Regions from separate parts of the Oceanobacillus alkalisoli genome, predicted to be linked through region 1. Evidence: riboswitches for the same ligand, from Rfam matches in the RefSeq annotation. Region 1 holds a riboswitch; the other holds the start of a gene.
The links. A riboswitch is a leader RNA that binds a small molecule or an ion and turns the genes downstream of it on or off. The one in region 1 is predicted to bind S-adenosylmethionine.

Region 2: it holds a riboswitch for S-adenosylmethionine, as region 1 does, so the genes downstream of both, L3V42_RS08670 (cyclase family protein) here and L3V42_RS04090 (PLP-dependent aspartate aminotransferase family protein) in region 1, are expected to answer to the same signal.

Annotation. Positions count from the first base shown of each region.
Region 1 is NZ_JAKNRA010000001.1:908,047-912,265, forward strand. It holds gene megL (methionine gamma-lyase) at 1-71, opposite strand, end outside; gene rarD (EamA family transporter RarD) at 361-1,266, shown strand; SAM riboswitch class I at 1,541-1,659, shown strand; gene L3V42_RS04090 (PLP-dependent aspartate aminotransferase family protein) at 1,773-3,482, shown strand; gene L3V42_RS04095 (SGNH/GDSL hydrolase family protein) at 3,660-4,219, shown strand, end outside.
Region 2 is NZ_JAKNRA010000005.1:28,430-32,648, reverse strand. It holds gene L3V42_RS08675 (5-methyltetrahydropteroyltriglutamate--homocysteine S-methyltransferase) at 1-971, opposite strand, end outside; gene L3V42_RS08670 (cyclase family protein) at 1,005-1,757, opposite strand; SAM riboswitch class I at 1,832-1,936, opposite strand; gene L3V42_RS08665 (hypothetical protein) at 2,233-2,733, opposite strand; gene L3V42_RS08660 (LysR family transcriptional regulator) at 2,962-3,879, shown strand; gene L3V42_RS08655 (thioredoxin family protein) at 4,213-4,219, opposite strand, start outside.

The sequences.
Region 1 (4,219 bases):
CCGAGCATTTCCAACTCATCATATCCCTCGTGAATCACTGCCGTTTCAAATCTCTGATATTTGTTTGCCATGTGCTTCCTCCCCTTTATTCTCCTACTCGAAAATATGACAATTCATGAAGCATTACTTCTATTACTAGCATACAAGAAAAACGCCTTTAATGAAAGCGGTTTCTATAGTTGGAAGTGGGACTTGGGGTCAGAGCATTTGTCCCAGTGGGACGGCTACACTGACCCCAATGTCCCGCCACGATAGCCGGGACAAAACCTCTGACCCCGTGTCCCGATTCTTGAGTTTTTGCGTAATTAGTCTTAATATTGTTTTTATACTTAACAGAGGAATCGGAAGGAGGTTGTGGCGATGGAGTCAAAGGAGATGAAGTTAGGTACGCTATATACGCTTAGCGCGTATTTGCTCTGGGGTTTCTTGACCATATACTGGAAACTTCTTGACCATGTGAATCCGATGGAAACGCTCGCCCATCGGATTGTCTGGTCGTTCATTTTCATGATCGCTTTACTGCTCACACTCAAGCAATTTTGGTCATTCCTCGCTACGTGCCAGAGTTTATTACGAAATCCCAAGAACTTATTAGCTATTGCAGCTGCTTCCGTCCTCATCTCGACCAATTGGTTTTTATTTATTTGGGCAGTCGCGAATGGATACGTCCTCCAAGCAAGTCTCGGCTATTATATTAATCCATTAATGAGCATTTTCTTAGGTATTGTCGTCTTAAGGGAACAAGTTACGATGCGGCAAGGGTTCGCTTTTTTGCTCTGTATCGTAAGTGTTCTCTATCTGACAATTTCTAGCGGCGTATTCCCTTGGGTCTCTCTTGCCCTTGCTACAAGCTTTGCAATTTACGGTCTGTTAAAAAAGAAAATCAACATTAGTGCAACTCACGGGCTTACGGTTGAAACAATGCTTGTCACCCCGATTGCAGCAGGCTATCTTTTCCTGCTTCCGGCTCAAGCTTTCACACTCTCACCAGCTATTTCAGGGACAAATCTGTTACTTGTCGGAGCAGGAATTGCCACTGCGATTCCTCTTTTATTATTTGCAAGTGGTGCCAGGGCAATTCCATTATCCATGGTAGGGATCTTACAATTTATCACACCGACAATGATGCTTTTCCTCGGTGTGTTCGTCTATCATGAACCTTTTTCAATGGAAAATTTTATCGCCTTCTTATTTATCTGGTTTGCACTCATTCTTTATTTAAGTTCGGTTTATCATCACCCAGCAAAAAAACGTGCAAAAACATAAAACTGAGGAAAAACTTTGCTTAGGGTCTTGGGGTCAGAGCATTTGTCCCAGTCACCAGCGGGACAGTTTCTCTGACCCCAATGTCCCGCGACGCCTGGGACAAGATCTCTGACCCCCTTGTCTCCATCTGTCCCCACGCTAAAATCTTTTTTAAGAAAACCAACTAAAGGGGTTGACATTCGGTTGAGGAAGGCGTTATAATCATCAGTAAATTTATAAAAGATTTTCAAGTAGCGCAGTTAGCGCTTTTCCTGAAAATTTTAAGTTAGAAATCTTCTTATCAAGAGCGGCGGAGGGATTAGGCCCGATGAAGCCCGGCAACCTTGAAGTAAGCAACTTTTACTTTTAATGGTGCTAATTCCTACAGATCTAACCTGATCTGGAAGATAAGAAGAGGACATGTATAGTAAACTATACGCCCTCTTCTTAAGGAAGAGGGCGTTTTCATTATCCCTCTCTCCAGAACAAACGAACTACATATTTTAAAAAACCAAGGAGGAAATACAATGTCAGAATTCAATATTTTCGATTTAGAAACACAAGCCCTTCACGCAGGTCAAGAGGAGCCAGATTCAGCTTCCGGAGCAAGAGCAGTACCTATTTACGAAACAACTTCCTACGTTTTCCCAAGTACAGAGCATGCGCAGGGTGTTTTTGGACTTACAACTCCAGGAAACGTCTACACACGGATCACGAACCCGACGGTGGCAGCTTTTGAACAACGAATCTCAGATCTTGAAGATGGTGTTGGAGCAGTAGCAACATCTTCTGGAATGGCTGCCATTACACTCGCTATTTTAAATATCGCTGGAACAGGTGACGAAATTATTGCAGATAGCAACCTTTACGGTGGAACGTATAACCTTTTCCTGAATACATTGCCAAAATACGGAATCAACTTCAAACTAGTCGACGGGACAAACCCAGAGAATTTCCGTGCAGCAATTACCGACAACACGAAAGCAATCTTCGGTGAAACGATCACGAACCCGAGCTTAAACGTATTCGATATTGAAGCAGTTGCCGAAATCGCACATGAAAATGGACTCCCGCTCATCATCGACAACACGTTCGCAACCCCATTCATTACAAAACCAATTAGCTGGGGTGCCGATATCGTCATCCATTCCGCAACGAAATGGATTGGCGGTCACGGTACAACTATTGGTGGAGTCGTTGTAGACGGTGGACGCTTCAACTGGGATAACCCGCGTTTCCCTGAGTTCACAACACCGGACGAGAGCTATAAAGGCTTAAAATACGTTGACGTTGGACCAGCTGCATTTGCAACAAAGTTACGTGTCCAACTATTACGTGACATTGGTGCTTCATTAAGTCCAAAGAGTGCTTTCACGTTCATCCAAGGGCTTGAGTCTTTACAAGTGCGAATCGACCGTCACTTGGAGAATACGAAAGATGTCGTCTCTTATTTGAAAAACCATCCGGCAGTAGAATGGGTCAACTATCCAGGTCTTGAAGAGCACCCTTCCTATGAATTAGGGAAGAAATATTTAAAACGCGGTGCAGGTTCCATCATTACATTCGGTATTAAAGGTGGTCGGGAAGCGGGACGTAAACTCATCGATAGCATTACGCTTTGGTCCCATGTGGCAAACGTTGGAGATTCGAAATCCTTGATCATCCACCCTGCTTCAACGACACACCAGCAGCTAAATGCGGAAGATTTGAAAAAGAGCGGTACACCGGAAGAACTCGTCCGCTTGTCAATTGGTCTTGAATCAACAAAAGATATTTTAAAAGACCTTGACCAAGCAATTGCAAAAGCAACTGGCGAGGCACCGCAAATCACACCGACAGCAGAAGATGCAGTAAACTGGCTGCTCCATTCGCCTTTTGATCGTTCAGAAGGGTTACGCAAGAAAGCAATTGCGGTTGCTGGCGTTGAAGATGCGACAGAGAAAAAACTAAGGAACTACGGTTTTGAAGTAATAGCTGTTGAAAATGCGGAACAATTGAGCGATGTTTCCGGATCCCTTGATGCACTTGTCGTAAACGCAGAGGAGCTTCCAAAAGAAATCATCGAGCAGCTTATCAATAAAGAAAGCAAGATTCTTTGGCTTGAAACTAACGCTGATGACGCTACAGCTGAACATGCGCAAGCTGCAGGCATTCAGGTGGTTGAAAGCAAGTCCATTGCGAGTGAATTGGACCGTATTCGCGGCAGTAAAGCAGCAAAAGAGACAATTGAAATATAGAAATGGAGCTTTCAGAAAGAAACGAATGCCAGGTGCGTTCGTTTCTTTTTTTGTCTCCTCCCTTCCTCTTGTTTAACTTAAGTTTTTTAGGAGTAGTATAATAGGGTAAGTAGAGAATAGTAGACAAATTAAATCCACGTTTTATACTGGTAGTAGACAGATTATAGGTGTGATACGATGAAAAAAATATTATTTATCCTTTTTGCAATCATTCTTTTAACAATAGGAATACTTTATTATATAGATAGTCAGCCCCCGGCATTAAACCAGCCTTTAATCCCTGAGGAGAACGAAGAAGAATTAATGGAAGAAACTGAACCAATTCAAGATGACCAGGATGAGGTAGAGGAAACGGCAGAGGAAGAAAACAGCTTTTCCCAACGGCTATCCCACGTCGTTAAAGATACGTTCGGAAGGATTTTTCAGCGTGAAGTAAAAATAGTCGCGATTGGGGATTCACTCACCCGCGGAGTCGGTGATACGACAAATAGCGGCGGTTATGTAGGAATTTTAGAACGCTCATTAAACCAGGAAGAAGAAATTGCGACATTTGAAAACTTTGGTATACCTGGTAACCGGACGGATCAGCTTTTAATCCGTTTAGGGCAACCTGAAATCATTGAAGCGCTGGAAGAAGCGAATATTGTTCTTGTCACAATTGGTGCGAATGACATTATGGAAGTGGCGAAGGAAAATATTACAAACCTGGAAATAGAAGACTTCATTCAAGAACATAG
Region 2 (4,219 bases), on a different contig from region 1:
TACTTAGAAGCTTCCTGGATTTTATTTTTGATTACTTCTTTATCTTCCAGTTCACCGAATTTCGAAGTCACTGCTCCGATAACGACTTGTGCGCCGTCTTTTGGTACATGTTTAAGTGGCTCGAAGGAACCGGAACGCTCATCATCGTACTCTAAGAAAAAGCCGTCTACTTTTTCTTTAGCGAATAAGGTGCTTGCAATTTCAGCATAGCTTCCTTGGAATGCCCAAGTCGATTGATAATTCCCGCGGCAGAGATGTGTTGTGATGAACAAATCATCCGGTCGATCCGCAATACTTTCATTAACAATACGAACGGCAAGCTCAATTAAAGCTTTTTTCGTGTAGCCGCCGGAGTCAACCAATTGGAAATCAGTGGAGGAAAGTCCCGCGATATAGACGTCATCAAGCTGCAAGTAACGAACTCCAGCATCGTAAAAGGCTTTTACAGCGTCACGGTAGGTTTGGATGATATCGTTGGCATAATCCTCAAGATCTGGATAAATTTCCGGGTTGCGGATGCCGGCTTCGAATAACTGGTTTGGGCTTGGAATCGTCTGCTTTGGAATGGCGCGATCCCCAACAATTTCTTTAAATTCGATAAAGTCTTTGATGAATGGATGATCTGGATTAAAGGAAATTTTCCCAGTGTTACGTACGTGATAGCGCTCGGTTTCTGTATCGGCAAATTGGTAGCCTTTTTCTGTTTCGTAACCTTCAATTCCATTTAAGCCTTCCAGGAAATCGAGGTGCCACCAGGTACGGCGGAACTCTCCGTCGGTCACTGCTTCTAATCCTACTTCAATTTGCTTATCAACAATACGCTTGATTTCCTCTGTTTCAATTTCACGTAATTCTGCTGGGGTAATCTTGCCTTCTTTTGCATCTTTTCTTGCCTGGTGCAAATTGTCCGGTCGTAATAAACTTCCTACATGGTCTGCCTTGAATGGAGCTTTTACTAATGTTTTTGTCATGAAAATCATCCTCTTTCTGATTTTAGTTTTATTTTAAGGTAGTATTGCGAACGATCGTACAGGGAATCCACTTGCTTTTTCAGGCTTTGGAACGATATTGAAGATGACGGCGCCCTTTGTCGGAACTTGATCTAGATTTCTCAGCAGTTCGATCTGATAGGTGTCTTGTTCCAGTACGTAATATTCCCCGATGAGCCTGCCGTTTTTTGCAGCGTCGACAGCGGAATCCGTGTCAAAGGTTTCGTGGCCGACTGCTTTAATTTTTCTTTCTTCAAATAGGAATTCGAGAGCGTCAATTCCCCAGCCGGGAAGGTGTGGATTACCGTCTTCATCTTTATTTTCAAACCGATCTTTATCCGGCCAACGCTTGCTCCAATCGGTGCGTAAGGCGACAAATGTCCCTGCCTCAATTTCACCGTGGATGGCTTCGAACCCGATAATATCTTCTTTCGTCAAGGTGAAATCGTTGTTATTTGCTGCTTCCGTTGATTTATCAATGACAACGAGCGGTAAGACAAGCTCTTTTAATTCAAGTTCATCAAGGTAGCGCTGGTCTCTGACGAAATGAACGGGAGCATCAATATGTGTTCCATATTGTCCTGCAAAAGAGAACTGTTGAGCAAAGAAACCATCGTCATGATTGTAAAGTGTCTTGAATGCCGCATCATCAAAGGCTGCAAAATGCGGTGAATCCGGGCCGAAAGTGTGGGTCAGATCAACCCATTCTTTTTCTTTCAGCAGTGAGATTGCTTTTTGTAGTTCTGTAGTTGCTTGAATTGTCGTCAACTTCATCTCCTCCTAAAATTATAAAAACCCTCTTCTTGAAATAAGAAGAGGGTTTGGTATCGTATCTCCGACTCTTCTTATCTTCTGAGCAAATGCATGCTCCTGGAATTGGCACAGTACTAAAAAAGCCTGTTGCCGAGGTCTCATAGGGCCAGTCCCTCCACCTCTCTGGATAAGAAAAAACATTATGAAATTATTTAAATAATACAATATACCGAAATGAAAAGAAAGTCAAGCTTAATTTGGGACAGGGAGTCAGAGCATTTGTCCCAACTGGGACAAGCGCTCTGACCGAGGCTGCTGAAAAAGTACACTAATTTCAAGCGAATGGAAACCGATTCCCAAATTTCATGTAAAATAACCTATGAAAGTGGAGAATAGATACCTGTTTTCACTCGATTTTGGTTATCAAAGTAGGAAAAATAATTTCCAAAATATGTTTTCCAGCAGCCTCGCTCTGACCCCCTGTCCCAGCTCACCGGCAAAAAATGATTATTTCATAAGGGGTTGTTTGGGCTGGGATACTCTTTGTCGTCGCACCATAAACAACAATTAAATTTCTGCCAGCTGGACTTTGTTTGAAGTCTTGCCCGTTTGTTAATTGAATCTGTGTATCACGGCCGATATTTAGCTGTAAAGTGCCATCACTGCTAATTAATTGATCATTGAAATAACTCACCTTTACATGGCTATACGGATTTTCTTTCACGATAACTAATGCCCGGTATTGGGGTGGATAAATTAGAATTGCCGGAGCATCTCCGTCGTAATAACCAGTGATTTGATCTCCGACTTGGATTTTTTCTTGGTACAAGAAGAACGTATCTGGTCCTGCAACAAAGTTAACAACAGCACCGGCATCATTCTGAACAGATATAAACTTGTAACAACCGAAATTATCATTAGGCGGATACATTGGAAAGTCTTCTATACTCGTGACGTAGCCGGTAAATGATTGAAAGTTGATTCTACTCATTGAAGCCACTCCCTATTATAAAATTAGCCCGTAATAGTTTATGAAAACCTATGATTAAAGTGCTGAATCGGGACAAGTGCTCTGACCCCATGTTCCAGTGGGGCAGAGCACTTGTCCCGATTTCTATACAGGTGGGGCGGGTTATGATTTAATGGGGATAATGGAAAGTTATTGAGGTTGTTCGGTAAATAGATGTTTAGATGATGAGAAAGATGGAGGAGGGACTTAATGGAATTAAGACAGCTAGAATATTTCATGACGGTATGTGAAGAATTACATTTTACGAGAGCTGCTGAGAAGTTGAATATTGCTCAGCCGACATTAAGCCAGCAAATCAAAGTATTGGAAAGTGAGGTAGGCATACCGCTCTTTGATCGGATAGGGAAAAAGACAGCTCTAACGGAAGCGGGAAAGATTTTGTATAAACATAGTAAGCAGGTTTTCTATGAATTGGAACAAGCACAAGCAGCAATTGGAGAACTGAATGGGTTGGAAAGAGGAAGGCTTACCATCGGATCCTTGCTTACTTGTATGAATTACCTACTTCCTCCTGCACTAGTTCGCTTCAAAGGTCTTTATCCGAATATCGAACTGTCTGTCCAAGGACTGCGGACAGAAGAGATTGAAAGAAGCATACTGGAAAATGAACTGGATCTTGGTCTTACGTTCCTGCCGAACGGAAATGATGAGTTGGAGGAAATTTCATTATATACAGAGGAACTGGCACTTGCTGTTCCCAAGGGTCATCCACTTGCGATGAAGCCGGCAATAAACTTTGATCAAATTACCAATATCCCATTAATACTTATGCCGGAAAATTATCAACTTCGGCAATTAATGGAGGGCTACGCTCGAATGGTCGGGATCACGATTAATCCGGCACTTGAGCTGACAACGTTGGAATCAATTATCCAACTGACGGAAAAAGGAATGGGCGCACCCATTTTACCACTGCCGTACTTGGAAAATTTAAATAATCAAGATATAAAAACTGTGAAAATACTAAATCCAACCCCACAAAGGGAAATTGGCATTATCTATCGAAAAGATAAATTCATGTGTACAGCAACCAGAACTTTTATCGGAGAAGTGACGAAAGCATTAGCAGATGGGGCAGAGGATCAGGCTATTAACATCCATCCATGAAAAGAGCAGTTCGGATACTAAGGTGTTCGAGCTGTTTTATTAATTACATTTCTATACTAATTACGAAAATACAGTGGGACAAGTGCTCTGCCCGAGGCTGCTGAAAAAGTACACTAATTTCAAGCGAATGGAAACCGATTCCCAAATTTCATGTAAAATAACCTATAAAAGTGGGGAATAAATACCTGTTTTCACTCGATTTTGGTTATCAAAGTGGGAAAAATAATTTCCAAAATATGTTTTTCAGCAGCCTCGCTCTGCCCCCCTGTCCCGCTGTACAAAAACGCCCGAACCGTCGACCCAGGGAGGTTGGTTCGGGCGTGTTTTGGTTTCTTAGCCT